Regions from separate parts of the Ensifer sp. ENS08 genome, predicted to be linked through region 1. Evidence: predicted binding sites of a transcription regulator. Region 1 holds the regulator's gene; each other region holds the start of a gene.
What was found. Region 1 encodes PhoB, which activates phosphate uptake and scavenging genes when phosphate is short. Its sites were predicted from a motif close to TGTCATNNANCTGTCAT; they were not measured.
Positions count from the first base shown of each region.

Region 1 (4,211 bases):
GGAACCTGGTAGAAGCCCGGCGCCTTCGGCCCGAAACCTTCGATGTATTTCTGCTGACCACCGGCGGCGATCGTCGCGATCGTGCGGCCGTGGAAGGCGCCTTCGAAGGTGATGACGTGGAACTTCTCCGGGTGGCCCTTGGAGAAGTGGTAACGCCGTGCCGTCTTGATGGCGCATTCCAGCGCTTCCGCGCCCGAATTGGTGAAGAAGACCTTGTCGGCAAAGGTCACCGCCGTCAGCCGGCGGCCGAGGCTTTCCTGGCCCGCAATTTCATAAAGGTTGGACAGGTGCCAGACCTTGTCGGCCTGCGCCTTCAGCGCTTCGACCAGGTGCGGGTGCGCGTGGCCGAGCGAGTTCACGGCAACGCCGGCACCGAAATCGAGATAACGCGTGCCGTCTTCAGCGATCAGCCAGGCGCCCTCTCCTCGCTCGAAACGCAACGGCGCACGCATGTAGGTATCGTAAAGCGGCGTGGTTGCAGTCATGCGAGGCTCTCCTTCACTCCAGATCGACATCGATCCCGCGCCTCACGCGGGCCGATAAAAATCAAAAATGCCGCCTTTCGGCGGCGCAGGCACTATTCCCATTTCGCGCTGCAATGTCAACAAAACCAAGCCTTGCAGCGCAACATGAAGGGTCGATTCCTGGCAGCAGAAAAATCGTCCGGGAGGGCTTGCAAAAATGCAACGCTGGCCGAGCAAGTTGGGGAAAACTACGAAATCGATTCGGCCTGATTCCCGGGACTCTTGCCACAGAGTCCAGCGGTCAGTACGTTAACATTCAATTACTAGACGCATGCGGCGGACCTAGTCACCAAAAGAGTTATCGCGTTTGCAACCCCGGGGTTTAACCGGGGTGCGGTGAGGGATTCTGCCATCCCCAACGCTGAGAACGGAGAGTGCAGAAATGAACTGGACTGACGAGCGGGTGGAGAAACTGAAGAAGCTTTGGTCCGAGGGCCTGAGCGCAAGCCAGATCGCGGCGCAGCTCGGCGGCGTCAGCCGTAACGCTGTCATCGGCAAGGTTCACCGCCTGAGCCTGCCAGGTCGCGCCAAGGCCGGCGGCAGCACCACGACGGCAGCCCGTCCGAAGCGCCCGACTTCGGCACCGCGCGCACCGAACTACGCTTCGCGCGTTTCGACCCGCCCGGTTGCACGCGCGGCCGGCGCTGTCGTTCTCAAGGAAGAAATCGAAGTCGATCTCGTTGCCGAGCAGGATTTCAGCACCCGGACCGACGTAGTCGTGCCGATGTCGCGCCGCCTCGAGCTGACCCAGCTCACCGAGCGCACCTGCAAGTGGCCGATCGGCGACCCGCTGAAGGAAGAGTTTCACTTCTGCGGCAACGATTCCCCGGAAGCCTCGCCTTACTGCACCTTCCATGCGCGGCTGGCCTACCAGCCGTCGGGCGAGCGCCGCAGGGCCCGCTGAGAAGCCGGACCGCATCAATAAAAAGGGGCCGATCGGCCCCTTTTTTTGTTGGCGACTTTCAGACCGCTCAGCTTTCGAGCGAATAGCCGGCGCCGCGAACGGTGCGGATGACGTCGGGCATGTTCGAGAAGTTCAGAGCCTTGCGCAGACGACCGACATGCACGTCGACGGTGCGCTCGTCGACATAGATGTCATGCCCCCAGACGCCATCCAGAAGCTGCGAGCGAGAGAAGACGCGGCCCGGCGAGGACATGAGGAACTCCAGAAGACGGAACTCGGTCGGGCCGAGGCGCACTTCGCGGCTGCGGCGATGAACGCGGTGGGTCTCGCGGTCGAGTTCGATGTCGCCGCAGCGAAGCAGCGTCGAGAGCACCTCGGGCTTTGCCCGGCGCAGCATCGCCTTGACGCGCGCCATCAGCTCCGGCGTCGAGAAGGGCTTGACCACGTAGTCGTCGGCACCCGTCGCCAGACCCCGGACGCGCTCGCTTTCCTCGCCGCGCGCCGTCAGCATGATGATCGGCAGACGTTCGGTCTCCGGACGCTGGCGCAGCCGACGGCAAAGTTCAATGCCGGAAACACCGGGCAGCATCCAGTCGAGGATAAGCAGGTCGGGCAGCCGCTCCTGAAGCCGGATCTCCGCCTCGTCGCCCCGCAGGATCGTATCGACGTCGAAGCCCTCGGCTTCCAGATTGTAACGCAGCAGAACGCTCAGCGCCTCTTCGTCTTCGACTACGGCGATTTTTGGCAACATCAGGTAACGTCTCCTTACCGCGGGCGGCCTTTGGGCTCATCGGCCCGGCCGGCGCTCAGACACTCTAAATCTGGAGCACATCCGCCGTTTTCAAAGGCGGGGCGAAAACCGCATGCTTCAGATACAGGAATTCGGGGCCGCGACCGAAGCCGCGACCGGATCAGATTTCAAGGGGCATGCATGCTTACGGCGCGCTTGGCGCTCAGTCGTTGACCGAGCCCAGCGTCGACGTGGTGTCATCCTTCGGACGCTCGCCTTCCGGCTGAGCACCCGTCGCCATGTAATAGATCGTCTCAGCGATATTGGTCGCGTGGTCGCCGATGCGCTCGATGTTCTTGGCGCAGAACAGAAGATGCGTGCAGGGCGTGATGTTGCGCGGATCTTCCATCATGTAGGTCAAGAGCTCGCGGAACAGCGAGGTGTAGATCGCGTCGATCTCCTCGTCACGCTCGCGGATGCTGTTGGCCTTTTCCGGCGAGCGCGAGGCGTAGACGTCGAGCACTTCCTTGAGCTGGACGAGAGCGAGCTCTGCCAGATGCTCGAGGCCACGGGCGAGCTTGCGCGGAATGCCGGAGCCGGCGACCGCGATCACGCGCTTGGCGGTGTTCTTGCCGAGGTCGCCGACGCGCTCCAGATCGGAGGCGATGCGGATCGACCCCATGATCTCACGCAGGTCGGCGGCGACCGGCTGACGCTTGGCGATCGTGACGATCGCCTTCTCACCGATCTGGCGCTCGGCGTCGTCGAGGACGGTGTCGTCCGAGATCACCTTCTGTGCGAGAGCCAGGTCGGAGTTGACCAGCGCGCGAACGGACTCGGCGACCATCTGTTCGGCGAGGCCGCCCATCTCCGAGATGCGGCGCGTCAGGTACTTCAGTTCTTCGTCATAGGCGGACATGATATGCATGGACATGATCGTCGATCCTTACGGGCGCTTTGCAGTTACTGTTGCAGCCTTATGCGGCCTCAGCCGAAGCGGCCCATGATGTAATCCTGGGTGCGCTGGTCATCCGGATTGGTGAACATCTTGTCGGTGTCGTTCTCCTCGACGAGATTGCCGAGGTGGAACATGGCGGTGCGCTGCGAAACGCGGGCGGCCTGCTGCATCGAGTGGGTCACGATGACGATCGTGAAGTTCGTGCGCAGCTCGTGGATGAGCTCTTCGACCTTGGCGGTCGCGATCGGATCGAGAGCCGAGCACGGCTCGTCCATGAGGATGACTTCCGGGCTGACGGCGACGGCACGCGCGATGCAGAGACGCTGCTGCTGACCACCGGAAAGGCCGGTGCCGGGCTCCTGCAGACGATCCTTTACCTCGTTCCACAGACCGGCCTTCTGCAGGCTGGTCTCGACCACCTCGTCAAAGTCGGCCTTGGTGCGGGCAAGTCCGTGAATCCGCGGGCCGTAGGCGACGTTGTCGTAGATCGACTTCGGGAACGGGTTCGGCTTCTGGAAGACCATGCCGACGCGGGCGCGAAGCTCGACGACGTCGATCGTCGGGTCGTAGATGTCGTCCTCGTCGAGCGTGATCTTGCCGGTGACGCGGCAGTTCTCGATCGTGTCGTTCATGCGGTTCAGCGTGCGCAGGAAGGTCGACTTGCCGCAACCCGAAGGTCCGATCAGCGCCGTGACCGTGTTCTCGCGGATGTTGAGGTTGACGTCGAAAAGCGCACGCTTCTCGCCGTAATAGACCGACACATCCTTGCCGATCATCTTGTAGGGCACGGTGTTCATTTTCTGATCCAGAGCCTTCTCGACTGCTGCTTCTGACATGATGTTCATAGTAATTACCTCACTACCAGCGGCGCTCAAAGCGACGTCGCAACAGAATGGCTCCAAGGTTCATGACGACCAGGAAGATGAGAAGAATGATGATTGCGCCGGAGGTGCGCTCGACGAAGGCGCGTTCCGCCTCGTTGGCCCACATGTAGATCTGCACCGGCAGTGCCGTCGACGGTTCCATCGGCGAACCGGGAAAATCGACGACGAAGGCGACCATGCCGATCAGGAGCAGCGGCGCGGTTTCACCAAG
Region 1 is NZ_JACVBF010000001.1:680,208-684,418, forward strand. Features, by position in the region: gene IB272_RS03185 (aspartate aminotransferase family protein) at 1-485, opposite strand, end outside; gene IB272_RS03190 (GcrA family cell cycle regulator) at 907-1,428, shown strand; gene phoB (phosphate regulon transcriptional regulator PhoB) at 1,496-2,179, opposite strand; gene phoU (phosphate signaling complex protein PhoU) at 2,382-3,095, opposite strand; gene pstB (phosphate ABC transporter ATP-binding protein PstB) at 3,146-3,961, opposite strand; gene pstA (phosphate ABC transporter permease PstA) at 3,975-4,211, opposite strand, start outside.

Region 2 (4,211 bases), on a different contig from region 1:
AGGCGTCGAGGTTGGCGAAGAGGTCGAAGACTTCGTTGATGACTTCTTCGTGGCGGCCGTCCGGGCGGTCGATCTTGTTGATCGCGACGATCGGCTTCAAGCCGACCTTCAGCGCCTTGCCGACGACGAACTTCGTCTGCGGCATCGGGCCCTCGGAAGCGTCGACGAGAACGATGGCGCCGTCCACCATCGACAGGATGCGCTCGACTTCACCGCCGAAGTCGGCGTGGCCGGGGGTGTCGACGATGTTGATGCGCACGCCCTTCCATTCGACCGAAGTCGCCTTGGCGAGGATGGTGATGCCGCGTTCTTTTTCGATGTCGTTGGAGTCCATGACGCGTTCGGCAACGCGCTGGTTTTCGCGGAACGAGCCCGACTGCTTCAGGAGCTCGTCAACAAGGGTCGTTTTCCCATGGTCGACGTGCGCGATAATCGCGATGTTACGAATGCTCATTTTTCGTCTCGGAAGGTTCAGGGCAAGCCCCGATGGGCCACGCCGCTTTTTCAATGGTCGCGCTCATACAGGTTTTTTTGCGATTGCGAAAGGGGGGCGCGCGCATGAGCGTCGTGTTCAAATGCCGGTAGGCCATGGGTTTGCACTCGTCAGGGGTCTCGCGAACGCCGTTTGCAAAGCTGTTGGCCGCGACCGAATTCCTCATGCAATTGCGGCCGGATCGAGCGTCACGCGCCAGAGTTCCTGGTCCTGCCGGTCCATCAGCCGCACCGTCATCTGCTGCGTCTGGCCGTTGATATCGACGATGCCGAAAAACTGCAGACCAGCCGATGGCGGCAGGTTCTGGTCGATGCCGCCGCCGGATGCCTTGATGAAGCGAACCTCCGGCCCGAAGGTCATGTCGAGGTCCTTCGGCCCATAGGTGCCGGAATGCAGTGGACCGGACACGAACTCCCAGAACGGCGTGAAATCCTTGAATGCGCCGCGCCCCGGATCGTAGTGATGCGCGGCGGTGTAGTGCACGTCCGCCGTCAGCCAGACGAGGTTGTCGATGCCGTTGTCGCGGACGAAGCGCAGGAGATCGGCAAATTCGCGTTCGCGCCCCGCGGGCGGACCGTTGTCGCCGTTGGCGATCGCGTCCGAGCCGCGCCGGTTGGTGTAATCGTCCCAGACGACGAGACCGATCGGCATGTCGCAGGCGATCACCTTCCAGGTGGCCCGCGAGGCAGCAAGTTCGCGCTTAAGCCAGTCGACCTGCCGCCAGCCGAACAGGGCGCCGCCGCCGTCTTCTCCCTGGTTGGCGCCGCGATAGGATCTGAGGTCAACGAAGAACACGTCGAGCAACGGACCATAGCCGATCTTGCGGAAGATGCGGCCGGGCTGCGTTGCCGGCATGCGGATCGGCGTCATCTCGTGGAACGCCCGCGCCGCCCGCTCGGCATAGACGGCAACATCCTTTTCCGGATAGCGCGCGTCGTCGCGCAGGTCGGTCGAGGCCGACCAGTTGTTCAGCACCTCGTGGTCGTCCCATTGATAGAAAGTGGGGCACACGGCGTTGAGTTGCCGCACATGCTCGTCGAGCAGATTGTATTTCCATTGCCCGCGATATTCTTCCAGCGTCCGCGCCACGTCACGCTTCTCATGCGTCACCACGCGGTTCTTCCAGACACCGCCATCACGTAGCGCTATCTCGTCAGGGATCGGGTTATCGGCATAGATCGTGTCACCGGAATGAATGAAGAAGTCCGGCTCGTGCTGGCGCATGGTCGAATAGGTCTTCATGCCGACATCATCAATGCCCCAGCCCTGCCCGGCCGTGTCGCCAGACCAGACGAAGCGGATCGAGCGCTTGCGCAAGGGGGCGGTGCGAAACCGGCCGGTGACCGGCGCGGAGACGCGGTTGACGTCGTAGAGATCCGTGGCGGTGAAGCGGTAGAAGATATCCTGGTCCGGCAGCAGCCCGTCGAGCGAACATTTGATCGCGCAATCCGTCTGCGGCGTCGCCGTCAGATCGGCAAGGCGAAGGGGGTTAGAGAAGCTCTCGGTGGTCGAGTATTCGACCGACACCTTCGACGGGCGATCCACCCGTGTCCAGATCATGCCGGAGGACGTATCGACATCGCCCGATTGCACGCCGTGAATGAATTCCGGCCGGCCGTAGCCGCGTGCATAAAAGGGTGTCGCAAGACCGGATGAGGCCACGAAGCCCGCGGCACCGGCGGAAAGCAGGAAAGAACGCCTCGAAAGCGTCTTGAGGATATCGGCCAAACAGACCTCCGATTCGGCAGCGCCACCGCGCGTGCCGGACCTTTGGTCATCTGGGTGTCAGCGACGTAACAGCCGCATGAAACTATTTGAACGGTTTGGCGACAGTTCGGTGAAGGCCGGAGTGGCCGCGGCGACAATGGGACGATGGCAAACGCCGCCAATGCTGTTATCAAAGGCGATCAGCGTTAGCCTTGGTGAATCCGGGCAACGAACCCGCCTCCTGCCCCCGTTCGGTGGCCACACAAATCGACAGGTGATCATCGTGTCCCATGCCGCCAACGTCTCCGTCCGCGACCGCCTGGAACAGATCATGAGCCGGCTCAACAATCGTCGGCGCGAGGAAAAGGCTTTTGTCCGTCTCTACCAAGAGAGCGCGCGGAGCGAGGCAGACGCGGCCGACCGCCGCCGGCAGGCGGGGGACGGCCTTGGGCCGCTCGACGGCAAGATCGTTTCAATCAAGGACCTGTTGGATATCGCCGGCGAACCGACGCTTGCCGGCTCCATCATCCGCCGCGACGCGCCGCCGGCCCAAAAAGACGCGCTCGTTGTCCAGCGGCTGCGTGCTGCCGGTGCGGTCATTATCGGCAAGACGCATATGACCGAATTCGCCTTCACGGCGGTCGGGCTCAATCCGCACTACCCGGTACCCGGCAACGCCACCGACGAAAGCCTGATCCCCGGCGGTTCATCCTCGGGCGCTGGCGTGTCGGCAGCAGAAGGCACCTGTGATATTGCCATCGGTTCAGATACCGGTGGCTCGATCCGCATCCCCGCGGCGCTGAACGGCATCGTCGGCTTCAAGCCGACGGCGAACCGCATCCCGCTCGATGGCGCCTTTCCGCTCTCGCCGGTTCTGGATTCGCTCGGGCCGCTCGCCCGGACCGTTGCCGATTGTGCGACGACCGATGCTGTGATGGCCGGCGAGCAGCCAAGGCCGCTTGTCGCCCGTCCTGTCGCAGGCCTTCGTATCGGCATCCCCCGTGGCAGGCTGTTTGAAGACCTCTCCCCCGAAGTCGCCGACGCCTTTGCGGCAAGCCTCGACCGACTGGCCCAAGCGGGTGCCAAGATCGTCGACTGCACCATCGATGACTTGATCGAGAAGCTCGGCCAAGCGACGCGGATCGGCTCGATTGCGGGCCTGGAGGCAAGCCGCGTCCACGCCGGATGGCTGGGTGATGCAGCCGCCCCAGTCGACGAAAGGGTCAAGTTCTCGCTTCGCCGCCGGCTTTTGGTGCCCGACGCGGCGATCTCGGCCCTGCTGCAAACCCGGCATGGGCTCGCCGCCGCCATGGACGAGCGGCTCTCGCCCTACGATCTCATCGCACTGCCGACGACGCCGATTGCGGCCGTGTCCATCGCAAGCGTCGACACCGACGCGGCGGAATACGACCGCGTGGAGAGCCTGCTGCTGCGCAACTGCCAGGTCGCCAACCAGTTCGATCTCACCGCTATCACCCTGCCGATGCCGGGCCTTGTGCGGCCGGCCGGACTGATGCTGGTTGGGAGAAACGGAACCGATGCGACCGTACTGGCGGCAGCCCTTTCAGCCGAGGCGCTGCTTCAGGAAGCTTGAACGGCGCGCCCGATGGTCATCGAATGAATCACCGGCCTGCAAGCAGGCCGGTTCGGCAGTCGTCGTCGATGAGGACATCAAGCGGGCATGGATCCCGTTGAAATCGGAACCCCGCAACGCCTTGTTCTCTACGGCCAATCGCTCGCGCCTTGATGCGCCAAGCATGCCGAGCGATGTGCGCGCCGATTTTGCGACAGCGATATGCGATGAAGCAGACTTGATCTGCGACGCGCTTTAGCGTGAGCGCTTCGAGGCCCGAAGGATCAGCCAGACCGGTGCGCCGATAATCAGCAGCGCTATGACCGTATGCCAGATAGAAAATGTCATGCTTGTGCGTCTCCCCTAGCGCAAGCGATACGTGGCCGCGAACTCTCCCGACATCCGACGCGTCGCCGATTGGAACCCGGTCAGAACAGG
Region 2 is NZ_JACVBF010000004.1:137,634-141,844, forward strand. Features, by position in the region: gene typA (translational GTPase TypA) at 1-454, opposite strand, end outside; gene IB272_RS12690 (alkaline phosphatase) at 656-2,221, opposite strand; gene IB272_RS12695 (amidase) at 2,484-3,794, shown strand.
Region 2: IB272_RS12690 (alkaline phosphatase) is a predicted target of PhoB. The motif match lies at 2,287-2,303, and genes of this name have one in related genera.

Region 3 (4,211 bases), on a different contig from region 1:
GGCCGCCAAATATGCCCACCGCGCGCTCCTCAAGGTCAAGGTCGGCACGTCGGATGATGCTGCCCGCATCCGTGCGGTGCGCGCCGGCGCACCGGAAAGCCGCATCATCCTCGACGCCAACGAGGGCTGGACGCCCGAAACGCTTGCCTATCACTTTGCGATCTGCGCCGAGGAACGGATCGACCTGATCGAGCAGCCGCTTCCCGCCGGCCGCGACGAGGCGTTGGCAACGATCGCCCGTCCCGTTCCGATCTGCGCTGATGAAAGCGTGCACGCGACCGGCGACCTCGCTGCTCTCGTCGGGCGTTACGACGCCGTCAACATCAAGCTCGACAAGACCGGCGGCCTGACCGAGGCACTGCGCATGCGCGATGAGGCGGTCTCGCTCGGGCTCAAGGTCATGGTCGGCTGCATGGTCGGCAGTTCGCTCGCGATGGCGCCGGCGATCCTGGTGGCTCAAGGCGCGGATTTCGTCGATCTCGACGGGCCGCTGCTGCTGGCGCAGGATCGCGAGCCCGGCCTGCGCTACGAGGCCTCGCTTGTCTTCCCGCCGGAGCCGCGCCTCTGGGGTTGAAGATACCAGGCAGCGACGGCAAAGCAGCAGCCGGCAAAGGCGACGACCGACATCGAATAGAAGCCGTTCACCCCGTACCAAGCGTAGAAATAGCCGGACAGGAACGTGAAGATCGCGGTGAAGATACCGGTATAGAAGAAGTAGAGCCCCTGCGCCGACGCTTCCTGTGATTCCACCACCCGCTCGACCAGCTTGTGCTGCATGCCGGTGTGCATGATCGCATAGGTGAAGGCGTGGAAGCACTGCAGGATGAAATAGCCGCTGAAGCCGAGATCCATCGGGAAGATGATCCAGCGCACCACGGCGAGAAAGCAGCCGGACAGGATCATCACCCAGACGCTGAAACGGCGGCTGATCGCCTTGGCGAAGATGAACATCGTCACTTCCGCCGCGACGCCCGCGCTCCAGAGCAGGCCGATCTCGGTACCGCTGTAGCCGATGTGCTGCCAATAGATCGCCGAGAAGGCAAAGAGCATCGCGTGGCTGGCGTTGACCAGCGTCACCCCGATCAGAAGCAGCTGCAGGTCGAGCTGCCGCAGCGACTTCGGCGGCGGCTCCGTCAATGCCGTGATCGGTGACGGCCGCCGCGGCTTGCCGACCCGTGGCGCGGCATAGGCCATGATGATCGTCAGGCCGAAGCCGATCGCCATCGCCGGCAGCACCATGTCGCTGCCGAAGATGCCCACCATCCAGCCGCCGAGCATCGTCGCGCCGATGAAGGCGACCGAGCCCCAGAGCCGCATATGGGCGTAGTCGAAGCCCCAGCGCCGCACGCCTGAAAGCGCGATCGCCTCGACGATCGGCACATAGGGAGAATAGACGGCCGACTGCAGCGTATAGATCAGCAGCACCGGCCAGAATTCGCGGAAATAGAACAGAACCACGGCCGTTGCGAGCGACAGGAAACCGGACCAGATCAGGACGATCGCCCGCTCGCCGAGCCTATCGGCAATGACGCCGGCGATCGGCGCCGTGATGACGCGCACGAACATCGGCAACGCCAGAACGACGCCGATCTCGAAGTCGCTCATCGACAGCGTGCTCAGCCACATCGGGAAGTATGGCATCGCGAAGCCGTTGACGATCAGCGGCGCACAGAAGAGCAAAGCAATGCGAAGCGCAAAATGGCGCGGCGGAGGGCCCACATAGGCGGGCGCTTGGAAGGGAATCATCGTCTGACCTGATGGCTGTGCCCGATCTCTAGCACGAGCCGGGCGCCCCTCGCCATAACCTAGTTTTCGCGACAGGAATATCGCTGCGCCGCGAAGGTCAGGCCGCGCGCTGGGTCAGCAGTTGGGCGAGCAGTTTGTCCGCTTCGCCAGAGGCTTCGCCCTCGCTGGCGCCACCGCGCATCTGGTGCCAGGTGATCAGTTCCATCGTGCCGTCGTGGTGCTCGGCAATCGCCGTGCAGCTTTCCACCCAGTCGCCGGTGTTGATGTAGCGGATGTCGCCGATCTCCTCGATGACAGCATGGTGGATATGACCACAGATCACGCCCTGCGCATCGTGACGGCGCGCCTCATCGGCGACCACCTTCTGGAACTCGCCGATGAAGTTGACGGCGTGCTTGACCTGGAGCTTCGCCCAGGACGAGAACGACCAATAGGGCATGCCGAGACGTCGGCGGACCGCAGCAAGCCCGATATTGATGGCGATCGCCGTGTCGTAGGCCCAATCGCCGAGATAGGCGAGCACGCGAGCGTTGCGCACGACGACGTCGAATTCGTCGCCGTGCAGCACGAGATATTTACGGCCGTCGGCCCCCTCGTGCATGTAGCGTTGCGCCACCTCGATGCCGCCGAAATGCACGCCCGGAAAGTCGCGCAGGAATTCATCGTGATTACCGGGGATGTAAACGATGCGGGCGCCCTTGCGCGCCTTGCGCAGGAGCTTTTGCACCACGTCGTTGCAGTTCTGCGGCCAGTACCAGCTGCGCTTCAACCGCCAGCCGTCGACGATGTCGCCGACCAGAACGATCGTCTCCGCTTCATGATGCCGCAGGAAGTCGAGCAGGTAGTCGGTCTTGGCGGCCTTCGAGCCGAGATGGACGTCCGAGATGAACAACGTCCTGAGCTTTCGTGCGGAGTTGTCTTGCTGCGCCGCCATCATGCGAGCCTCGTCTTCAGGTTATGCTTTCTGCCTTCGTGAAACCAGACTCGTGTTTCAGGAAGATGACATCAACATTGCGTCACCGGTCCCCCCGCTGAAATCAGCACTGCAAAACTGTACCTCGCTTCGAATTCATGCCAAAAGGCACGACCACGAATGAGGAATGTGAGAGCATGAATACGGGCGACAAGACGAAATCCCATACCGGTCCGGCCAGCGGCGACATCGACCAGCAGGCCCTTTTCTTCCACCGTTACCCACGCCCGGGAAAGCTCGAAATCCAGCCCACCAAGCCGCTTGGCAACCAGCGCGACCTGGCGCTTGCCTATTCGCCAGGGGTTGCAGCCCCCTGCATCGCCATTCGTGACAATCCGGAAACAGCCGCCGATTACACAGCGCGCGCCAACCTGGTCGCGGTCATCTCCAACGGCACGGCCGTCCTCGGTCTCGGCAATATCGGTCCGCTGGCTTCCAAGCCCGTCATGGAGGGCAAGGCCGTCCTCTTCAAGAAGTTTGCCGGCATCGACGTCTTCGACATCGAAATCGACGCGTCGAGCATCGAGCGCATGGTCGACGTAATCTCGGCGCTCGAGCCGACCTTCGGCGGCATCAACCTTGAAGACATCAAGGCGCCCGAATGTTTCGAGGTGGAGCGGCGCCTGCGTGAAAAGATGCAGATCCCGGTCTTCCACGACGACCAGCACGGAACCGCGATCATCGTCGCCGCCGCCATCCTCAACGGCCTCGAACTCGCCGGCAAGGACATCGCGACCGCCAAGATCGTCACCTCGGGCGCAGGTGCCGCCGCACTCGCCTGTCTCAACCTTCTCGTGACGCTCGGCGCCAAGCGCCAAAACATCTGGGTCCATGACCTCGAAGGCCTCGTCTACAAGGGCCGCGAGGTGCTGATGGACGAATGGAAGTCCGTCTACGAGCAGGATAGCAGCAACCGCGTGCTTGCCGACAGCATCGGCGGCGCTGACGTCTTCCTCGGCCTTTCGGCCGCCGGCGTCCTGAAGCCGGAACTGCTGGCGCAGATGGCCGAAAAGCCGCTGATCATGGCGCTCGCCAATCCGACGCCGGAAATCATGCCGGAAGCCGCCCGCCAAGCCCGTCCGGACGCGATGATCTGCACCGGCCGCTCGGACTTCCCGAACCAGGTCAACAACGTTCTCTGCTTCCCGCATATCTTCCGCGGCGCGCTCGACTGCGGCGCAAGCACGATCAACGAAGAAATGAAGATGGCGGCCGTACGCGCCATCGCCGGTCTTGCCCGCGAAGAGCCCTCCGATGTTGCCGCCCGCGCCTATTCCGGCGAGACCCCGGTCTTCGGCCCGGACTACCTGATCCCCTCGCCGTTCGATCAGCGCCTTATCCTGCGCATCGCGCCGGCGGTTGCGAAGGCAGCCGAGGAAAGCGGCGTCGCCACCCGTCCGATCCAGGACTATGACGCCTATCTCGACAAGCTGAACCGCTTCGTCTTCCGCTCGGGCTTCATCATGAAGCCGGTCTTTGCCGCCGCCAAGAA
Region 3 is NZ_JACVBF010000002.1:765,686-769,896, reverse strand. Features, by position in the region: gene dgcA (N-acetyl-D-Glu racemase DgcA) at 1-574, shown strand, start outside; gene IB272_RS09380 (MFS transporter) at 526-1,746, opposite strand; gene IB272_RS09375 (UDP-2,3-diacylglucosamine diphosphatase) at 1,844-2,683, opposite strand; gene IB272_RS09370 (NADP-dependent malic enzyme) at 2,857-4,211, shown strand, end outside.
Region 3: IB272_RS09375 (UDP-2,3-diacylglucosamine diphosphatase) is a predicted target of PhoB. The motif match lies at 2,735-2,751, and genes of this name have one in related genera.

Region 4 (4,211 bases), on a different contig from region 1:
GCTCACCTGGAACTCGAAAGCCGAAAGCTCGAACCGGTAGGTCGACAGCGACTTCGACAGCATGACGAAGAGCGGCGCGCCAAGCGCGACGACCAGATATAGCCCGATGACTGCCATGAAGCCGAGCTTGATGCGGTCGTCTTTGGAGGATTCCTGGCGCAGCCGCTTGCCGATCAGGGGAAGGTGGGGTGCTTCCAGAACCATGTTCATCGTCCAGCCCCCCTCGGATAGAGCAGCAGGCGTTCGCGCGGGATCTCCACCTGGATGGCGCCGCCGGTTTCGATCCGGAGGCGTCTCACCGCGTTGACGGAGAAGTCGGCAACCAGCGTGCGCTCGCCGAGACGCGGGGCCGTCAGGCGCGTGCGCCAGAACATGCCGAGGAACTCCATCTCGCGCACCTCGGCATCGATCAGGTTCTGCGGTGTGGCCGGCCGGTCGCTGGCGTTGACGGCATGGGCATCGGCTCCGTGGGGAATGATGTCGACCGGGCGGACGACCGCCGTTGCCGCGTGGCCGGCGGAAAAATCCTCCGTCGAACAGCAAAAGGCGGAGTGGCCGATCTCGACTTCGTCATCTCCAAGAACCCGGGCTTCGAACTGATTGGTCTCGCCGATGAAGTCGGCGACGAACAGCGTTTCGGGATGACGGTAGATTTCGGTCGGCGAGCCGACCTGCTCGATGACGCCGTGGTTCATGACGACGATCCGGTCGGCCATGGCGAGGGCCTCCTCCTGGTCGTGCGTCACCATGATGGTCGTCACACCGAGCTTTCTCTGCAGCGCCTTGATCTCATGGCGAAGGTGCACGCGAACCTTGGCGTCGAGTGCCGACAGCGGCTCGTCGAGCAACAATAGCCCCGGCGAGATGGCGATGGCGCGGGCAAGCGCGATGCGCTGTTGCTGGCCACCGGAAAGCTGGGCCGGATACTTCTTGCCGTGCGCCGAAAGGCCGACCGTTTCCAAGAGTTCGGCGACCCGGGATGCGACCCCCGCCTTCGATCGGCCGGTGTTTTCCAGGCCAAAGGCGATGTTCTGCTCGATCGTCAGATTGGGAAAGAGCGCATAAGACTGGAAGACGATGCCATAGTCGCGGCGGGAAGCCGGCAGCGTCGAGATATTGCGGCCGTCTTGCAGGATGGTGCCTTGCGTCTGCAGGTCGAGACCGGCGATGGCTCGCAGCAACGTCGTCTTGCCGCAGCCGGACGGGCCGAGAAAACAGACGAACTCGCCCCTGGCAATCGACAGCGAAATGTCGCGAAGCGCGACGAAATCGCCATAGGTCTTCCAGAGATCCGAGATCTGCAAGTAGGGGGCCGGCTCCGCGGCCGCGTCATCGGCGAAGTGCTGACGGCTGGTGGGCGTCGGTTCGATCGACAGGGCATGCCTCATCTGCAAGCTCCGCTGGCTTGAGGGATTTTCTTTCCGAGAAATGCGATCGGGCGCAGCGCAAAGGCGCTGCGCCCGGCCGATCAGGCTCAGCTCTTCGGTTCAGACTTGGCGTCGTAACGCTTCTGCCATTCCTTGAGGATGTCAGAGCGGTTGTTTGCGGCCCACTCGAAGTCGTTGACGATCATCCGGGAAGCGATGTCGTCGGGCAGGTGCTCGACCTGCTTGGCGACGCCCGGATAGGCAACGACGGCATAGCCGGCATTGTACATTTCGTTCGCTTCCTTGGTGACCGACCAGTCGACGAGCGTCTTTGCGGCTTCGAGGTTTGCCGTGCCAGCGATGATTGCGGTTGCCTCGGCCTCCCAGCCCGAACCCTCGGCGGGGAAGATGATGTCGATCGGTGCACCGGCACTCTTGGCCTTGGCGCCCGGAAACTCGAAGGACACGCCGATGACGGCTTCACCGGCGCCTGCCATCTTGCACGGCTTGGAGCCGGAATGGGTGTAGGCGGAGATGTTCTCGTGGAGCTTGTCCATGTAGTCCCAGGCCTTCTCCTCGCCCCACATCTGCATCCAGCCGGAGACGTCGAGGAAACCGGTGCCCGAGGATGCCGGGTTCGGCATCACCACGTGGCCCTTGTATTCGGGGTTCGTCAGGTCTTTCCAACTCGTCGGCGGCTTGAGGCCGAGCTTTTCGCCCTCGACCGTGTTGTAGCAAAGAGCCGCGACATAGGCGTCCATGCCAACCCAGCTCGGCGGCGTGTCCTTGTCGACGAATTTCGGGTCGAGCGTCTCGACGCCCTTGGGCTTGTAAGGTTCCAGCATGCCTTCGGTCTTCAAGAGAAGCAGCGAGGTTGCAGCGAGCCCCCAGACGACATCGGCCTGCGGATTGTCTTTTTCTGCAAGCAGCTTGGCGGTCATGACGCCCGTGGAATCGCGCACCCAGTTGATCTTGATGTCCGGGTGGGCCTTTTCGAAGGTCGCCTTGTAGCGGTCGAGGTCGACGGCTTCGACGGCGGTGTAGACGGTGAGCTGTGTTTCAGCGGCAGCGATGGCAGGAAGCACAGCGGAAACGGCGCCGGCAAGCACAAAGAGCATGCGTCTGTTCATGATTGAAGTTCTCCTCTGAGGTCCTGGTAAAACCGGGGAAGCGCGGCGGACAATCTTGTCGTTGCCCTGTTGTGATCGGCTTCGGGAAACATTCTGCGCAGCGGTTTCCTGTAAGTAAAATTTATTATTCTTATCGATTAGAAGAAAAAAACTATGGATGTTCTGCCGCAGAACTGGGCATGGAAACCGCGCTTGACCAAGGCGGCGGCAGGTTTCGATACGATTTCGCACAATCTGCCGGATGAAGGAGCAGATCTAAGATTGCGCGTCGCGCAGAGCCCCGCGACGCTGCGGGAGCAAATAGAAAGGGAGCCGCCATGGCGGCTCCCAGAGGGGTGAATCAGCGGGGGAAACGCTTGAAATCACCATGGCAAGGAGAATGTCTTGACGTTGGTAAAGCTCTTCATCGCCTCGATGACGCCTTCCTTGTAGCCGTTGCCGGAATCCTTGATGCCGCCGAAGGGGCTCATCTCGATCCGGTAACCCGGCACTTCCCAGATGTTGACCGTGCCGACCTTCAGCCCGGCGATGTATTTCTGCATTCGCCGGAAGTCATTGGTGCAGACGCCGGAAGAAAGGCCGAAGGCGGTTGAGTTCGAGAGCGCGATCAGCGCGTCGTCATCATCGGGCGCGCGCACGATCGGTATGATCGGCGCGAAGGTTTCTTCCATCACCAGTTCGCTCGAATGCTTAACGCGGTCGACAACGATTGGCGGCAAGAGGGCGCCTTTACGGCCGGGATCGTAGAGGATCTCCGCCCCTTCTTCCGCTGCCCGGTGCACCCGCCGCTCGAAGACTTCCGCCGCCTTGGCATGGACGACCGTGCCAAGGTCCGTCGCCCGGTCCATCGGATCGCCGAACCTCAGCTTTTTCGCTCGCTCGAGCACCAGCGGCACGAAGCGGTCGGCAACGCTCTCCTGGCAGAGGATGCGTTTCACAGCGGTGCAACGCTGGCCGGAGTTCTTCGTCGCGCCGGCAACGGCCAGATCCGCGGCTCTTGCGAGATCGTCGTCCGACAGATCGTTGAGGATGATCAGCGGGTCGTTGCCGCCGAGCTCCAGGATCTGCCGCTTGTAGTGGGCGTGGGCCGCGATCAGCTTGCCGACTGGAACGCTGCCGGTAAAGGTGATGAGGTCGAAGTTCGGATTGGTGATCATCTCCATGCCAATATCGGCGGGCCAGCCGGTCACGACCGAGAGCATTTCCGGCGGCAGGCCGGCCTCATAGAGAATGTCGGCGAAGATAAGCGCCGTCATCGGCGTCAGTTCTGTCGGCTTGAGCACAACGCAATTGTTCGTCGCAACCGCCGGCGCGACCTTGTGTGCCACCATGTTGAGCGGATGGTTGAACGGCGTGATCGCCGAAATGGCGTTGAGCGGTTCGCGCGTGGTGAAGATCTTGCGCGCCTTGCCGTGTGGTGTGAGGTCGCAGGAGAAGATCTCGCCGTCGTCATGAATGCACATCTGGCCCGAGAGCGTCAGCACGTCGAAGGCGCGGCCGACCTCGTAGAGCGAGTCCTGCTTGGAGATCCCGAGCTCCAGCGTGATCAGATCAGAGATCTCCTCCTTGCGGGCAACGAGCAGGTCCGCAGCCTTGAGCAGGATGCGCTGACGCTCGTAACGCGTCAGCTTCGGCTGGTAGGCGGCCGCGATCTCGAAGGCCTTGCGCGCATGCTCGGCGCTGCCCGCAGGCACCGTGCCGATCACCGCATCGT
Region 4 is NZ_JACVBF010000005.1:122,607-126,817, forward strand. Features, by position in the region: gene IB272_RS14220 (putative 2-aminoethylphosphonate ABC transporter permease subunit) at 1-204, opposite strand, end outside; gene IB272_RS14225 (putative 2-aminoethylphosphonate ABC transporter ATP-binding protein) at 207-1,388, opposite strand; gene IB272_RS14230 (putative 2-aminoethylphosphonate ABC transporter substrate-binding protein) at 1,475-2,485, opposite strand; gene phnY (phosphonoacetaldehyde dehydrogenase) at 2,860-4,211, opposite strand, start outside.
Region 4: IB272_RS14230 (putative 2-aminoethylphosphonate ABC transporter substrate-binding protein) is a predicted target of PhoB. The motif match lies at 2,554-2,570, and genes of this name have one in related genera.